Regions from separate parts of the Mesorhizobium sp. M0491 genome, predicted to be linked through region 2. Evidence: riboswitches for the same ligand, from Rfam matches in the RefSeq annotation. Region 2 holds a riboswitch; each other region holds the start of a gene.
The links. A riboswitch is a leader RNA that binds a small molecule or an ion and turns the genes downstream of it on or off. The one in region 2 is predicted to bind cobalamin.
Positions count from the first base shown of each region.

Region 1: linked by a shared signal. The riboswitch ahead of NKI69_RS22200 (aromatic ring-hydroxylating oxygenase subunit alpha) and the one ahead of NKI69_RS30540 (DUF1636 family protein) in region 2 are both predicted to bind cobalamin.
Region 3: linked by a shared signal. The riboswitch ahead of metE (5-methyltetrahydropteroyltriglutamate--homocysteine S-methyltransferase) and the one ahead of NKI69_RS30540 (DUF1636 family protein) in region 2 are both predicted to bind cobalamin.

Region 1 is NZ_JAMYRE010000017.1:74,558-79,583, forward strand. It holds gene NKI69_RS22180 (ABC transporter ATP-binding protein) at 1-625, shown strand, start outside; gene NKI69_RS22185 (DUF680 domain-containing protein) at 703-939, opposite strand; gene NKI69_RS22190 (DUF680 domain-containing protein) at 1,009-1,209, opposite strand; gene NKI69_RS22195 (DUF680 domain-containing protein) at 1,281-1,478, opposite strand; cobalamin riboswitch at 1,986-2,187, shown strand; gene NKI69_RS22200 (aromatic ring-hydroxylating oxygenase subunit alpha) at 2,303-3,550, shown strand; gene NKI69_RS22205 (FAD-binding oxidoreductase) at 3,576-4,676, shown strand; gene NKI69_RS22210 (PqqD family protein) at 4,806-5,026, shown strand, end outside.
Region 2 is NZ_JAMYRE010000033.1:34,006-39,031, reverse strand. It holds gene NKI69_RS30550 (cobaltochelatase subunit CobN) at 1-1,673, opposite strand, end outside; gene cobW (cobalamin biosynthesis protein CobW) at 1,692-2,744, opposite strand; gene NKI69_RS30540 (DUF1636 family protein) at 2,747-3,175, opposite strand; cobalamin riboswitch at 3,214-3,417, opposite strand; gene NKI69_RS30535 (hypothetical protein) at 3,552-3,758, opposite strand; gene NKI69_RS30530 (DUF6348 family protein) at 3,788-4,465, opposite strand; gene NKI69_RS30525 (winged helix-turn-helix domain-containing protein) at 4,517-5,026, opposite strand, start outside.
Region 3 is NZ_JAMYRE010000004.1:275,558-280,583, forward strand. It holds gene metE (5-methyltetrahydropteroyltriglutamate--homocysteine S-methyltransferase) at 155-2,506, opposite strand; cobalamin riboswitch at 2,602-2,803, opposite strand; gene NKI69_RS06975 (trehalose-6-phosphate synthase) at 3,575-4,072, opposite strand; gene NKI69_RS06980 (adenosine kinase) at 4,395-5,026, opposite strand, start outside.

The sequences.
Region 1 (5,026 bases), on a different contig from region 2:
CCTCGACGCCGCGCTGCGCGTCGCCACCCGCATCGAAATCGCCAAGCTCAAGGAATCGATGCCCAACACGACCATGATCTACGTCACCCACGATCAGGTCGAGGCGATGACGCTGGCCGACCGCATCGTGGTGCTCAAGGACGGCCATATCGAGCAGGTCGGCACGCCGATGGATCTCTACAAGAAGCCCGGCAATCTGTTCGTTGCCCAGTTCATTGGCTCGCCGGCCATGAACATCCTGCCCGCGACCATCGACAAGTCAGGCAATCCGACCGTCGTCAGCCATGTCGGCGGACGCAAGGCAACCGTGCCGATCGCAACGCCGGCTTCGGCGAAGGGTGCTGCGGTGAGCTTTGGCGTGCGGCCGGAGGACCTGATCATCGCCAGCGGCGCGGACTATCTGTTCGAGGGGACGGTCGACTATCTCGAGCAGCTCGGCGAGGTTCAGCTGGTCTATGTCGACATCGGTCGCGCCGACCTGCCGCTGGTGACCAAGCTGCCCGGCAATGTCGAGGTCAAGCGTGGTTCGACGTTGCGGCTGAGCGCCAATGGCGAGGACCTGCATATCTTCGACGCTGACGGACGGTCGTTTGCCCTTCATGAGGCTGAAGCGAAGGCGGCCTGAGGCAGGACCGCGTCTTGGACGCAAAAAGAGCGGCGGGCTAGGCCCGCCGCTCTTTTGTAGAAGATCAGCTTCGGCTGTTAACGGCCGAAGAGATTCCGGTCGCTGCCCTGAGGGGCGGACTTCTCCACGTCGCCCGACGAATTGAGCAGCTTCTCGACGAGGCCACCGCTGTTGCGGACCGAGCTCGTATGCGCGCTGTCAACCGAAGTAACCGCAGGCTGATTGGCGCCATTGGAGCCAAAGTTGTCGCTGCCGGCGAACGCGCTGCCGGTGATGGCCAGAACGGCGGCGGCAGCAATAAGGATCTTGTTCATTTTAATCTCCTGAATTCTGGATTTCGCCAGGACGGCAGACACAGCTGCCGTCGCTTGCGAAATTGGCTGTTAGCGACCGAAGAGGTTACGGTCGCTGCCCTGAGCGGGCGTCTGGGCAGCCGGTTCCGAGGTCTTGGTGGAAGCCGTGTACGACTGGTCCACTGCGGCGGCAGGCTGGTTAGAGCCGTTCGAACCGTAGTTGTCGCTGCCGGCGAAAGCGCTGCCGGAGATGGCCAGAACGGCGGCGGCAGCAATGAGGATCTTGTTCATCTTAAATACTCCTGAATGTCTGAATTTCGCCAGGGCGGCGGGCGAGCCCGCCGTCGACTGGGAATCGGCTGTTAGTTGTTGCCGAAGAGGTTGCGGTCAGCACCCTGGGCAGGCGCCTGAGCAGCCGGTTCCGACTTCTTGGTCGAAGCGGTGTACGAGCTGTCGACAGCAGTGGCTGCCGCGGCGTTCGAACCGTAGTGGTCGCTACCAGCGAAGGCGCTGCCGGAAATGGCCAGAAGGGCTGCGGCAGTGAGAATGATCTTTTTCATTTTTGTACTCCAGTATCGTCTTTTTCCGTCCGTCTAGCGGCGTGTCTTGGAAATGAAATCGCGTCGTTCGGACAGCCCCGATGTGGGAGGGCAACCCCGCCTTTTCCAATCACGAAGTTGTTCCGTGTGGACCATGAATCCACACCTTGAAATTGTGCCAAGGGAATCTACGGGTATATTTTTCTTCTTTAAATCAGCATGTTAAGTGTAACCGCTGGATGGATCACTGACTGTTTCAGAGGCCCAGCGTTCACACCCTCCTGCACGCACCGTCAACAGAAACGAACCGTTCGGTTCGATTTTAGATCGAGCTAATAGTCACTTTTCGAAACCGTTAACCTTTTTTGACCCCGCCAAGGGGTCCGATTCGGGGATATCGCAGCCGGCAAAATGGTCATCCGGGAGGTGGATTTCAGCCCGCGACGGTCTGCGGGAACGTTCGCAGGCCGTGTCGCGCCGCATGGATACGATGTCGTTTTCATGCCGACGGCGCGCCCCCGATCGTGGTTAGATCATACCATCTCAGGTGCCGCTTCGTGACGACGAGGCGGAGAATTGGGAAGCCGGTCAGAATCCGGCGCTGCCCCCGCAACGGTGGTGGAGTTCAAGTCGCAACGGGAGACCACTGGGCAACTGCCTGGGAAGGTGTCGCGATGGTCCGCAAGGACAACTCCAGAGCCCGGAAACCAGCCCGAGATTGTTAGACTCGACTGATCGCGGTGGGCGGTCAAGAGGTGGATAGCGCATGTCTGGCACCTAGCCGGCCTGCGTTTCAATCCTTCCTCCATCACCACCAGTTCAGTCCTTAGAAACGAGGACAGGACATGGATACCCGCAACGACATGCTGAGGCTCCTGAAGGGGCGCCGGCAAGGCTTTTCGCTGGAGCAGCCCTTCTACACCGATCCGGACTACTTCAAGCTCGACATGGAGCTGATCTGGTATCGCGACTGGCTGTTCATCGGCCATGATTGCGAACTGCCGAAGCCGGGCAGCTACATCACCGTGCAGATCGGCGACTATCCGGTGGTCCTTGTCCGCGACCAGCACGGCAAGATCAACGCCTTCCACAATTCCTGCCGCCATCGCGGCAGCCGTGTATGCAACACGGAGAAGGGCACGGCGGCAAAGCTCGTCTGCCCCTATCACCAGTGGACCTATGAGCTGGACGGCCGCCTGCTGTTTGCCCGCCAGATGGCCGACGGTTTCGACAAGAGTGATTTAAGCCTGAAGCCGGTCGCCTGCGAGAGCGTCGGCGGCTACATCTTCATCTGTCTGGCCAAGGAGCCGGCGGATTTCGCGCCGATGCGGGCGATGATCGAACCCTATCTTTTGCCGCACCGGTTGCGTGAAGCAAAGATCGCCTTCGAGAGCACGATCGTCGAGAAGGGCAACTGGAAGCTGGTCTGGGAAAACAACCGCGAGTGCTATCACTGCGCCGCCAATCATCCTGAGCTGTGCAAGACCTTCCCCGAGGCTCCGACCGTGACCGGCGTCAACGGCGCCGACAGCGACCCTGAAATGGTCGCGCACTGGGCCAAATGCGAGGCATCAGGCCTGCCGAGCAAATTCCGCATCGATCCGGCAGGGCAGTACCGCGCCACCCGCGCGCCGCTGCTGCGCGATGCCGTCAGCTACACCATGACGGGAAAACGGGCGGTCCAGAAGAACCTGTCCGACAGCGTTTCAACCGACCGCATCGGCTCCTTGCTGCTTTATCATTATCCGACAACCTGGAACCATATCCTCGGCGACCATGCCGTCACCTTCCGCGTGCTGCCGATCAGTGCCACGGAAACCGCGGTGACGACAAAATGGCTCGTCCACAAGGATGCGGTCGAAGGCGTCGACTACGATCTCGCTGAGCTCACCCATGTCTGGACCGAGACCAACGACCAGGACCGTCGCATCGTCGAGGAAAACGCCTTCGGCATCTTGTCGCCGGCCTACGAACCAGGCCCCTATTCGGAGCTGCATGAGGGCGGCGTGATCCAGTTCGTCGAGTGGTACGCGTCGTTCATCGGACCGCGCCTTGCAGAAGGCGACCGGCCGGCCCTGCGCAGCGTCGCCTAGCCCAGGGGACAAGAGGATGAATGCGATGACGGACCTTGGCCTCTATCGCCATCTCGACCAGATGACGCCCTGGAACGACAGGCTGCAGGTGCTGGAAGTGATCGGCGTCAGTGACGAAGCGCCTGACGTGAAGACCTTCACCTTCCGCTCCGACAACCAGACCTGGTTCCGCTACAAACCGGGCCAGTTCGTGACGCTGGAATTGCCGACATCGGACGGGCCGCTGATGCGCACCTACACGCTGTCGTCCTCGCCGTCGCGGCCGTTCTCGATCGCGGTGACGGTCAAGGCGCAGGCGGGCAGCACCGGTACGCGCTGGATGTTCGACCATCTGACGCCCGGTTCGCACGTCAAGGCCTATGGGCCGACCGGCGACTTCTCGCTGCACAGCCACCCGGCGGCCAAATATCTGTTCATTTCGGCCGGCTCCGGCGTGACGCCGATGATGTCGATGCTGCGCTGGCTGAACGACTGCGCGCCATGGACCGATGTCGGCTTCGTCAACTGCGCGCGCCGCCCGGAAGAGATCATTTTCCGCAAGGAACTCGAGCTGCTCGGCAGCCGCATGCCCGGCCTGTCGCTCGGCTTCATGATCGAGGAGCGGTCGAGCCGCGAGGGCTGGTTCGGCCATATGGGCCGCATCGACGCGATCCGGCTGCCATTGCTGGCGCCCGATTTCCGCGAGCGCGAGATCTTCTGCTGCGGCCCCGATCCCTTCATGCGCGCCGTGCGCGGCATGCTGGAAGCCGCCGGCTTCGACATGGCGAAATACCATCAGGAAAGCTTCGCGGCGCCTGCCGTGGAGGAGATCCCGGCGCCGTTCTCGCCGCCGGCGGAAGACGGCGCCGCTGCTGCAGTCGAGGCCGTGACACCAATCCGGTTCTCGCTTTCCGATGTCGATGCCGAATGCGTCGCCGGCCAGACCGTGCTGCAGACGGCACGCGCCTCTGGGGTGCGGATTCCCGCCGCCTGCGAGTTCGGCCTGTGCGGCACCTGCAAGGTGAGGAAGGTCGCGGGCGACGTCGAGATGAGTCACAATGGCGGCATCCTCGATCACGAAATCGAGGACGGCTTTATCCTCGCCTGTTGCTCGAAGCCGCTTTCGGCGCTTGAAATCGAAGCGTGACCGGCTGCGCTCGCCCGGAGCCTGCGCCATCTTGCCAAAAACCCTGCAAATGGTTAGACGCCTGCAACGGTGGGGTTGACCGTAAGGCCCGAAGATCATCTCCGCGGCCTGCTCGGCGGGGGAGCAAATATGCGACAATCCGGCATCTATGCCATTGCCAGCAAGGATATCGTCTTTGAATCCTTCGACGGCGAAGCCGTCGTTCTTGACCTGACCACGGGCAAATATTTCGGCTTTTCTGATTCAGGCAGCAGGCTTTGGGATGCACTGTCGTCCGGCGTGCCTGCCTCCGAACTGGTCGGCGCCGCGACCGGAATTGGCGCCCTCGATGCCGCCGCGATTGACGGCTT
Region 2 (5,026 bases):
GCGGAACTGCCGATCTCCCTCCTTGCGGGGGAGATGTCCGGCAGGACAGAGGGGGGTGCCTCGCACAAACCTATCTCATATTCAGCCTTCCAAGCTGCATCTACGGCAGCAATTGCTGCAGACGGCAGTGCCTTCGAGAACTCCACATAATCCCTCAAGGCCAAGCCATGCCCGCCCTGGCCCAGTCGCGCCAGCAACTCACGCGGCGTTTGCGGAATCCCCTCAACGACATAGCCCTGTTCGCTGAGGTCCTGCAGCATGGCCAGCACGCTGGACGGGACATCCAAACCCACGGCGTAGCCGGTGCGGCCGGGCGCGCTCGGATAATCCGGGATCAGGATGGCTAGCTTGCGCTCGGCGCGGGGCGTCTCTTGCAACTTGATAAAGGCCGCGACGCGGTCAGCCACTTGCGCCACACGATCCGGTTCCGGCCGGTTGGCAAAGGCGCGGTGGCCAAGTGCTGGATCGGTCTCGCTCTCACCCTTAAAGGAAATGGCGCCGGCCAGGATGCGGCCGTCGAGTTCGGGCAGCACGACATGCATGGCAAGGTCGGCGGGCGCCAGGCCGCGCTGGTTGGTCTCCCAGACATCGTGGCGGGTGGTGGCGACGATGACCTGGAAGACCGGCATGCCGGCGCGGTCGAACAGGGTCTCATTGCCGGGTTCGGCGCCGGACGCGAAAGCGGTCGCGGTGATGATGGCGGCGGGTTTCAGCGAGGCGAGTGCTGTTTCCACGAAGGCCAGGGATGCGGGGTCCTTGAGGCTGGAGACGAAGATGGGAACCGGCTTGATGCCGCGCTGGCGGAGCGCTTCGAAAAGCGCATCGATGGGCGCGACATCGGCGGCCAATAGCATCGAGCGATAGAACAGGATGGGGATGATAGGAGCGTTGACGTTGTCAGCGTCGAGTTCCTTCACACCCCCCTCTGTCCTGCCGGACATCTCCCCCGCAAGGGGGGAGATTGCGCTGTCATTGGAGATTTCGCCAATTGTCGAGGTTGCGGACGCGTCAGCTTCTAATGAAACGGGAAAAGAGCCGGCTTTGATGAAGTCCGATCTCCCCCCTTGCGGGGGAGATGTCCGGCAGGACAGAGGGGGGTGTGAAGGATCACCAACGACCCCAAGTCCTGGCTCATAAAACCCGGCTTTCGGCACTGGAACCGGCTCTGCTACGTCCGCATCCGATCCAGCCAGTCGCGCCAGCCTCCGCACCAGCGCGCTCATATTCGCCGGGCCGCCCTCGCGGAAATAGTCGAGCAGGCCATCGAGCTCCTGGCGCGGCAGCGTCGAGGCTTCGATCAGGCGCAGATCCTCGTCGCGGCATTCGCCGGGCAGCAGCGCCAGCTTTATGCCGTGTGCGCGAGCGGTCGAGGCAAGCTGGTCGCAGCCGTAGCGCCACCAGTCGTAGCCGCCGAGGAGGCGCACGAGGATGACCTTGGCGTGGCGGGTGACGCTGTCGACCCAGAGGTCGACGGACATGGGATGGCGCAGGTCACGCAGGGCAGCCAGCCGCATCGAGGGCAGGCGGCCGGCATCGGCCTTCCAGGCTGCCGCCAGTCCGGCGAGGTCGCTGTCGGTGAAGGACAGGGCCACGATATCCGCCGGCGTCTGCCGCAGATCGACCGGCTCGGCGAGGTCGTCGAGCGAGGCGGATGTCGTGGTGAGGATGTGCATCGCAACCCGTGTCCGAGATCAGCCGGCGAGTATACGCTCGATCGCCGGGCGGTTCAGCCCCTTCAGGCCGATGACGACGAGACGCGAGCGGCGGTCGTCCTGCGCGGTCCAGGCGCGGTCATAGTAATGATTGACGCGCGGCCCGACGGCCTGCAGCAAGAGCCGCATGGGCTTGCCGCCGACCTCGACGAAGCCTTTTACGCGCAGCACGTTCTCTTCTTCGGCGACGGTGGCGACGCGCTTTGCCAACTCGTCCGGATTGGCGATCGAGGCAATGTCGACGATGAAGGTGTCGAAGTCGTCATGCTCATGGTCGAATGCGCCGTCATGGTGGGACTTGCGGTTTTCGATGTCGTCCTCGACGGCGAGACCGAGCCCGAGTAGCACGGAGGGATCGACCTTGCCATGCGACGTCGGCACGATCTTCACCGCGCGGGCGGAATGTTCGTTGATGATGGCGTTGGCGCGGGCGGTGCCGGCGGCGTCCATCAGGTCGCTCTTCGACAGGATGATCAGGTCGGCGCAGGCGATCTGATCCTCGAACACTTCTTCCACCGGATCGTCATGGTCGAGCGTCTCGTCCCCGGCGCGCTGCGCCTGCAAGGCGTCCATGTCGTTGGCGACGCGGCCTTCGGCCAGCGCCGGGCCGTCGACCACGGCGATGACGCCATCGACTGTGACGCGGCTCTTCACGCTCGGCCACTGGAAGGCCTGGACCAGCGGCTTGGGCAGCGCCAGGCCCGAGGTTTCGATCAGGATGTGGTCGACCCTCGGCGTCAGCGCGAGGATCTTGTCGAGCGCCGGCACGAAATCGTCGGCGACGGTGCAGCAGATGCAGCCATTGGCCAGTTCGACGATGTTTTCCTCCGGGCAGGTGTCTATGCCGCAGCCCTTGAGGATCTCGCCATCGATGCCGATGTCGCCGAATTCGTTGACAATGATGGCAATGCGCTTGCCGCCGGCGTTTTCCAGGAGATGGCGGACCAGCGTCGTCTTGCCGGCGCCGAGGAAGCCGGTGACGACGGTGCAGGGAACGCGGGAGAGGTTCGCAGGCGAATCTGGGGCAGTCATGGTCAATCCTTCAGCAGGTCTAAGGGAGGGATGCGGGCAACGAGGCCACGCTTCAGGCTATCGGGGCGGCCGCGCCATGGAATCAGGCCGTCCTTCGAGGTGGCGAAGAGCTTGGCGCCTGTCACGAGGTCGGCGCCGCTGGTCGTGGTCAGGTCGCCGAAGACATAGCTCCAGCACCCGTCGCGCAGGATGGCGGCGCTGAGGCGGCGCTTGCAATTGCCGAGGCATTCGACGCTGCGGATGCGGATGTCGTCGCCGGATGCGGCGCGGCGCGTGTCGTCCGCCAGCAATTCGCCGGCGCGGGGATGAGCGTCGGCGCCGGTCTCATCGCGGCAGGAGGCGCAGACGATGATGGTGACGCCGGCCAAGGCATCATCATGGCCGGACGAAATATCCGCTGTGCCAGCCGAAAAACTGCTGTCGTGGTCCAAGATCGGGCTCCTTGCCCGGAAACCCGCCGGGCGATCGGATTCTAAAGTCGCAGACGGCAGGTCTCCTGGCTCGCGGGTCATCGCCTTGGTAGCCGCCTTCCCGGGAACTCCCCAGTGGCTTTCGGCCTTGGCTCTTCGCTTACAGTTGCGGGGACAGCCGCGGATTTGGGATTTTGCCCCGCACCGCATTCCCTCTTAGCTCTTGCCGTTGCGGGCAAGAGACCATCTGAACCGGATTTAGGCTTTTGCGGGCAGCGGTGTCAACGCAACGCAGGGGCAATCTGAAATCAGGGGCGGGGACGCTTCACTACCACTGACCGCTCTTCGCGAATGCCATCTTCGTTGTTGGGATCAGGAAAAGCTGTAACGAAAGCCGTCAGAAGGATATCTCCATCTTGCCGGTCCAGCCATCCGGCGCCGTCACCCACATCGAAGTAAATGCCATCAACTTTGAAGCCGAATGTGTCTCCAGCAGGTCAGGGTAGCGTTTTCGGATTGCCTGCGCATGTACGTCCCATGAAAAGGACGAAATCCTATCGAGGCACTCCTGCACCTCTTGGGTCAGCCTGGCTTTGATATCCATTGTTTATCCGCTAGCCTGTGTACGTTGGCTCAATTGTTATCTCCCGGCAACGCAAGGATGACCTGACGCAGCGCCTGGTACCCGTCGCCGTGGTGCCAGTCCTGATCAACGAGGAGCTCTTGACCTTCCGGCCAAGTTTCGTTGTCCAGGAGAATTTCGTTGCCGACCAGTGCTCCGCCATAGCTCGCCAGGAATATCCGGATGAAATGACTGCCAGGGCGAACCTTAGCCGTGAACAGTTTTTCCAAGCGGGCATAAAACGCTGGATATGTCCGGTTGAGAGTGCATTCCACTGCAGCCTGTGTGATCACAGGTCCACCGTAGATCTTCCAGCCAGCATCATTCCGTTGCCAGAATGCAATCTCGGCTTGCATGTTCTCGCAAACATGCTCCGCAAGGCCCTCGATCAGCACATGAAATACACCGATCAGGAATTTTCCGAATGCTTGGAAAATCGCCTGTTCACGCGTGTCGCCCAGTCCAACAAAAGATTCGATGACCGGCTGAGTGCCTAGCAACGGTGAGAAGACGTAGATTTCGAGAACAAGCCTGCGACCCGAGCCTGACGGCTCCTTGTCGAAAACTTGGGCTTCAAAGCGCAGGTCTTCCAGTTCAATCCTGACATCGTTCTGTCCACGGATGGCGCTGATCCCATGCGCAATCAACGCTTCGTGAATCAGGTCGAGAACCTCTTGCGATGCCATCATTGAACCTAGGCCGACAAAACTCCCTCAAACGGCTGCAGCCGACGGCTGATGTCAAGAGCGCCCGTCGCTGATCACGCTCAGCAGCGCCGGCCCCAAATCCCCGGCAGGCGTCACTTCGATGCGTTCGAGACCGAGCCAGCCCTGCATCTGCTTCAATTCCTCGAACAGCTCTGCAGCGGTTTCAGGCGGTGCACCGGGCTCCGCATAGGCCGCATGGACGCGCAGTATGCTGGCCGGGCGATCGGCCTTGAGGTCGACGCGTGCCACGATCCTGTCGCCGAGCAGGAACGGCAGGACATAATAGCCGTATTGCCGCTTGTCGGCCGGCGTGTAGATCTCGATGCGGTAATGGAAATCGAACAGCCGCTCCGTGCGCGAGCGCTCGAAGACGACCGGATCGAACGGCGCCAGCAGGGCGCGGGCCTTGATCTTTCGGGGCAGACGGGCGTCTTTGTGAAGATAGGCGGGCTTGTCCCAGCCTTCGACACGCACCGGCAGCAACTCGCCCGTTTCAACCAGTTCCTCCAATCGGCCTTTCATATCGGCCGGCGACAGGCGGAA
Region 3 (5,026 bases), on a different contig from region 2:
TGTCACATTTATATTTCTGCGCGATGAGGACACGTGCCGAAGGAAAATTGCACATTTTCGCCGAGTGGCTTATTCCAAGAGTGTGATCGGGTTGGCATATTCCCGGCCGACGTCCGCCAGCCGGCAACTCCCCACACGGTGAGGAAGAGAAGCCTCACGCCTGCACTTTCTGCCGGAGCGCGCGCGCCGCAGCGACCATGTTCATGAGGGCAGGGCGGACCTCCTCCCATTTGCGTGTTTTGAGGCCACAGTCCGGGTTTATCCACAGTTGGCCGTCGGACAGTCGCTCGCGGGCAAGCATGACTAAGTCCGAAATCTCGCCGACTTCCGGGACGCGTGGTGAGTGAATATCATAGACGCCGGGACCGATTTCGTTCGGAAATTTGGAGCTCGTGAAGGCGTCCAACAGTTCCATCTTCGAGCGCGACGTCTCAATCGAAATGACATCCGCATCCATTCCAGCAATCGCGTGAATGATCTCGTTGAACTCCGAATAGCACATGTGGGTATGAATTTGAGTCGCGTCCTTTACACCCGTTGAAGCGATCCGGAAACATTCGACAGCCCAGTCGAGATAGACTTTCCAGTCAGATTGGCGCAGTGGCAATCCTTCGCGAAACGCGGCCTCATCGATCTGGACCATCCTTGCGCCGGATCTTTCGAGATCCGTCACTTCGTCGCGGATGGCGAGCGCGATCTGGCGGCAGGCTTCGGAGCGGGGTACGTCGTCGCGAACAAAAGACCAGTTGAGAATGGTGACTGGGCCTGTGAGCATTCCCTTCACGGGCTTTTCCGTAAGCGACTGGGCGAATTGCCACCAGCGCACTGTCATCGGATTGCGCCTCGATACGTCGCCGAAAATGATGGGGGGACGCACGTAGCGCGACCCATAGCTTTGTACCCAGGCATGCTGGGTGAGCGCGAAGCCGGACAACTGCTCGCCGAAATGCTGTACCATGTCGTTTCGCTCGAACTCACCGTGCACCAGCACGTCCAGCCCGATCTCTTCCTGCCAGCGAATTGCAGCCTCGATCTCCTTCTTCAGGAACGTCTCATAGTCGACATAGCTCAGCTGACCCTTCGCATGAGCGGCCCGCGCCTTGCGTACCTGCGGCGTCTGCGGGAAGGACCCGATGGTCGTCGTCGGGAACGGCGGCAGCCCGAGTGAGCCGGCTTGGACTCTGGAGCGCTCGCCAAAAGCGCTCTCTCGTCGCTTCGCGCTGTCCTCAATGCTAGCGATCCGCCCCTGAACAAGCGGGTCATGGATCCTCGTGGATGTCACGCGCGTGGCGGCAGCCTCGGCAGACGCTTTCAACGCGCCTGCCACCGCATCCCTGCCTTGGGACAGGGCCCGGGCCAGCAAGACCAGCTCGTCGGTCTTCTGGGCCGCGAAGGCGAGCCACGACCTGATGTCGGCGTCGAGTTCCGTCTCCATGCGCAGATCAATCGGCACATGCAGCATCGAGCAAGAAGGCGCGATCTCGACGCGGTCCAAGGGCCAGCCGGCGACGATCGGTTTGATGCGGTCGAGAATGGCGGGCAGGTTCGCACGCCAGACGTTGCGGCCATCGATCAAGCCAAGCGAGAGCACCAGATCCTTCGGAGCGAGCCGACCCACCGTTTCCAGCTGCTCGGGAGCGCGCACGAGATCAATATGCAGCCCGGCCAGGGGCAGAGAAACCGCGGTTTCGAGATTGTCTCCCAGCGACCCGAAATACGTAGCCAGCATGATCTTCAGCTCGGGCGCGGCTTTCGACAGCTGGCCATAGGCGAATTCGAACGCAGCTCGTTCGTTCGGGTTCAGATCGAGGACAAGCGCTGGCTCATCGATCTGCACCCAGTCGGCTCCCGACAGCTTCAGCTTCTGCAGGACTTGCTCGTAAACGGGCAGCAGCCGCGGTAGGAGCGCGATGGGACCGAACCCCTCGGCAGGCGATTTCGCCAGCTTGAGGAAGGTGATGGGTCCAAGGATGACTGGGCGTGTGTGAATGCCGAGAGCTTTAGCCTCGAGGAAGTAATCGACCGGCTTCGATGACGAGAGGGCGAACGTCTGATCATCATCGAGTTCCGGCACAATGTAGTGGTAGTTGGTGTCAAACCACTTGGTCATTTCCATCGCGGTTACACCAGGTCCATGAGCCTCCTCCTGGTGACCAGCGTGTCCACAATCCTCCGTCTGACCCTGGTTGCCGCGCGCCATTGCGAAGTAGATGTCAAGTGGGACCTCGCCGCTATTCCAGCCGTAACGGGATGGAACGGCCCCGACCATGGCTGCGGTGTCGAGCACATGGTCGTAAAGCGAGAAGTCGTTCGACGGGATTTTCGACACGCCGCGATCGCGCTGCTCTTCCCAGCTAGCGGCACGGAGCGCCTTCGACGTCGTGAGAAGGTCGCCAGCGGACGATGTTCCGGACCAGTAGCTTTCAAGCGCGAATTTCAGTTCTCGCCGACGACCGAAGCGCGGCACGCCGAGCGTTGCTACAGGAATTTCCTGAGAGTCAGTCATGTCATACCCCGATGGTTGGGGCGCCGATGACAAGGAAGGCGCTAGCAGGCCGGCACGAACGCCGGCTTGCAGCGGCCACCGAGACACCCCGCCCGTGGACGTAATTCGCCGTGGCAGGTCTCCTGGCTCGCGGGGTCATAGCCTCTACCCGTCTTCCTGAGGGTATTCGCCTCAGTGACATGAGTGGGGTTGGCTCGCCGCTAACAGTTGCGGGGGCAGCGCCGGCATTGCACCGGCTTCCCTCTTAGCTCCGCTGCGGCAGCGCCGCACGCGAGAACCACGACACGCAGACAATCACAGCAGTCCGCTCTTTTGTCAATGACGCATAACGAAATGTTTATGTCGTTATGTGATTTCGCTTTTACGCTTGTCTAACATTGTGAAATATTCAGTCGCCCATTGGCGGCGCTGCTCCGCTGCCACCATTGTCCAACTAATGGATCCCTGTCGGGCTGCGACATACCTCGCAGGTCGCCGATGAAGGATTTCGGACAAGACTTCAAGCGCGTGACAACGTCATTAGAATGCAGAAGATCGCATTGGTGGCGATGTTTAACGATGCGGCCGCAAGCCGTGCGTGCGTGGTAGAAGCGGTTTTCTCGGAGTGAGCGCCAAACCGTGGTCCGAGGGGAATTGGCACGCCAGTCGTCATCACGGGTGACTAGGCAATCGTGATGACTCCGCTCGGCGGCAAGAGACCACACTGACTGGAGCCTGGCTCAAGGGTCTGATGCAAAGCCCGACTGTGGTCCCGATAAGCCGCTTAAGCCGCATTCAGGCGGTCAGGATAAGTATCTCTCTCTCCAAGCGCTCGGCATTGAGGGATGCGCAAATGCAGGCAAAGCTCGCGTGCTTCATATTCTGCATCATACGATCGGCAGGACCCAGTTTTTATCCAGTGCACGCGTCAGCGCGGTGTGCAATTCTGGCTCGGTCCGATACGAAGGCATTTGGGCCTCGCTGATCCAGCCCAAGCCAACATAGTGGAAGTGATCCGCAGGGACCGTAACCCGGCTGCTGTCCAGTTGCCGAACGAAGTCCGCTGACCAATGGTGGATCGTATACGCTTCAAGTCTGTCCATCATCCTCCGCCGCGTTGGATGCGTTCTCGCGCGGCATGCTGGCCGCTCTTGAGATCGCGGTAGCTATCTCGTCGGAGAGCCTCGGATTTACCAGCAGGGCGTCCTCGCCGAAGTCTTCGGCCGCGCCGGCAAACTTCGATAACACCAGAACGCCAGGGTCGCTCGGATCTTGTGCAGCAATGTATTCTTTCGCCACAAGATTCATGCCATCGCGCAACGGCGTCACAACGCAAACACGCGCGGCTCTGTAAAGACCCGCTATCTCAGCTTGGGTGAACGACCTGTTCTCATAGATAATCGGCATCCACTCGTCCGTGCCATGCCGGTTGTTGACTTGATTGACGAGTCTTTCGACGTCGCGCCGATATTCGCTGTACGCTTGGATGTCGCCACGTGAGGGAGTTGCGATTTGCAAGAGCGAGACACGTTGCGGCTCGACTTCGAAGATGAAGCCCTGCTGCCAATTCCGCTGGTCCCATACCAATGGCGAACCAGTCTGCCCGCATTCGGCATCGTGGGACGTGATCGCAAGTCAAGTGCTCCGACAGACGCCGCGAGTTCTCCGTTACCTCAGGAACCTTACTGGCCTTCCCCAAGCTGAGCTTCTGGAAAATGCCGGTGGCGATCTCGATGACGGTGAATGCCGTCAAGGCAAGCCCGCCTTGCACCGCTCTTCCAGCGAGCTTCACGGCAGCAGAATCGGTCAGTTCTCCGAAGCGAATGGCTGTCGCTATCAGCGAGCTTTGACACAGTTCCGCCACTGCGATGATCGCGTCAGTAGGGCGGCTGGTTAGTTGCCCGCGCATCTACAGCAACCCAGCCCGTTCCGCCTCGCGGCGCAAATTCTGCCTTGGCCTTGGGCCGATCTGCTGGATCACCAGTCCGGCCGCCAGCGAGCCAAGGTCGCCGCAGGTCTTGAGGTCGCGGCCCTGCGTGTAGCCATGCAGGAAACCGGCGGCGTAGAGATCGCCGGCGCCCGTCGTGTCGACCAGCTCCTTGATGGCGGTCGCATGGATGACCACGGTCTCGTCGCCGCGCACGATAACCGAGCCTTTTTCCGAGCGTGTGACGGCGGCGATCTTGCAGTCCTTGCGGATCTGCGCCACCGCTTCGTCGAAGGACGAGGTCTGGTAGAGCGACTTGATCTCGTCGCTGTTGGCAAAGACGATGTCGACCGTGCCCGAGCGCATCAGATCGAGGAACTCGTCGCGGTAGCGGTCAACGCAAAACGAATCCGACAGTGTCATGGAGACTTCGCGCCCGGCCTCGTGCGCGAGCTTCGCCGTCTGCCGGATCGCCTCCTTGGCGCGCGGCGGGTCCCACAGATAGCCCTCGAAATAGGTGACCTTGGCGCCAGACGCCTTGTCTGCTTCGACATCCTGAGGCCCAAGCTCGACGCAGGCGCCGAGATAGGTGTTCATCGAGCGCTCGCCGTCCG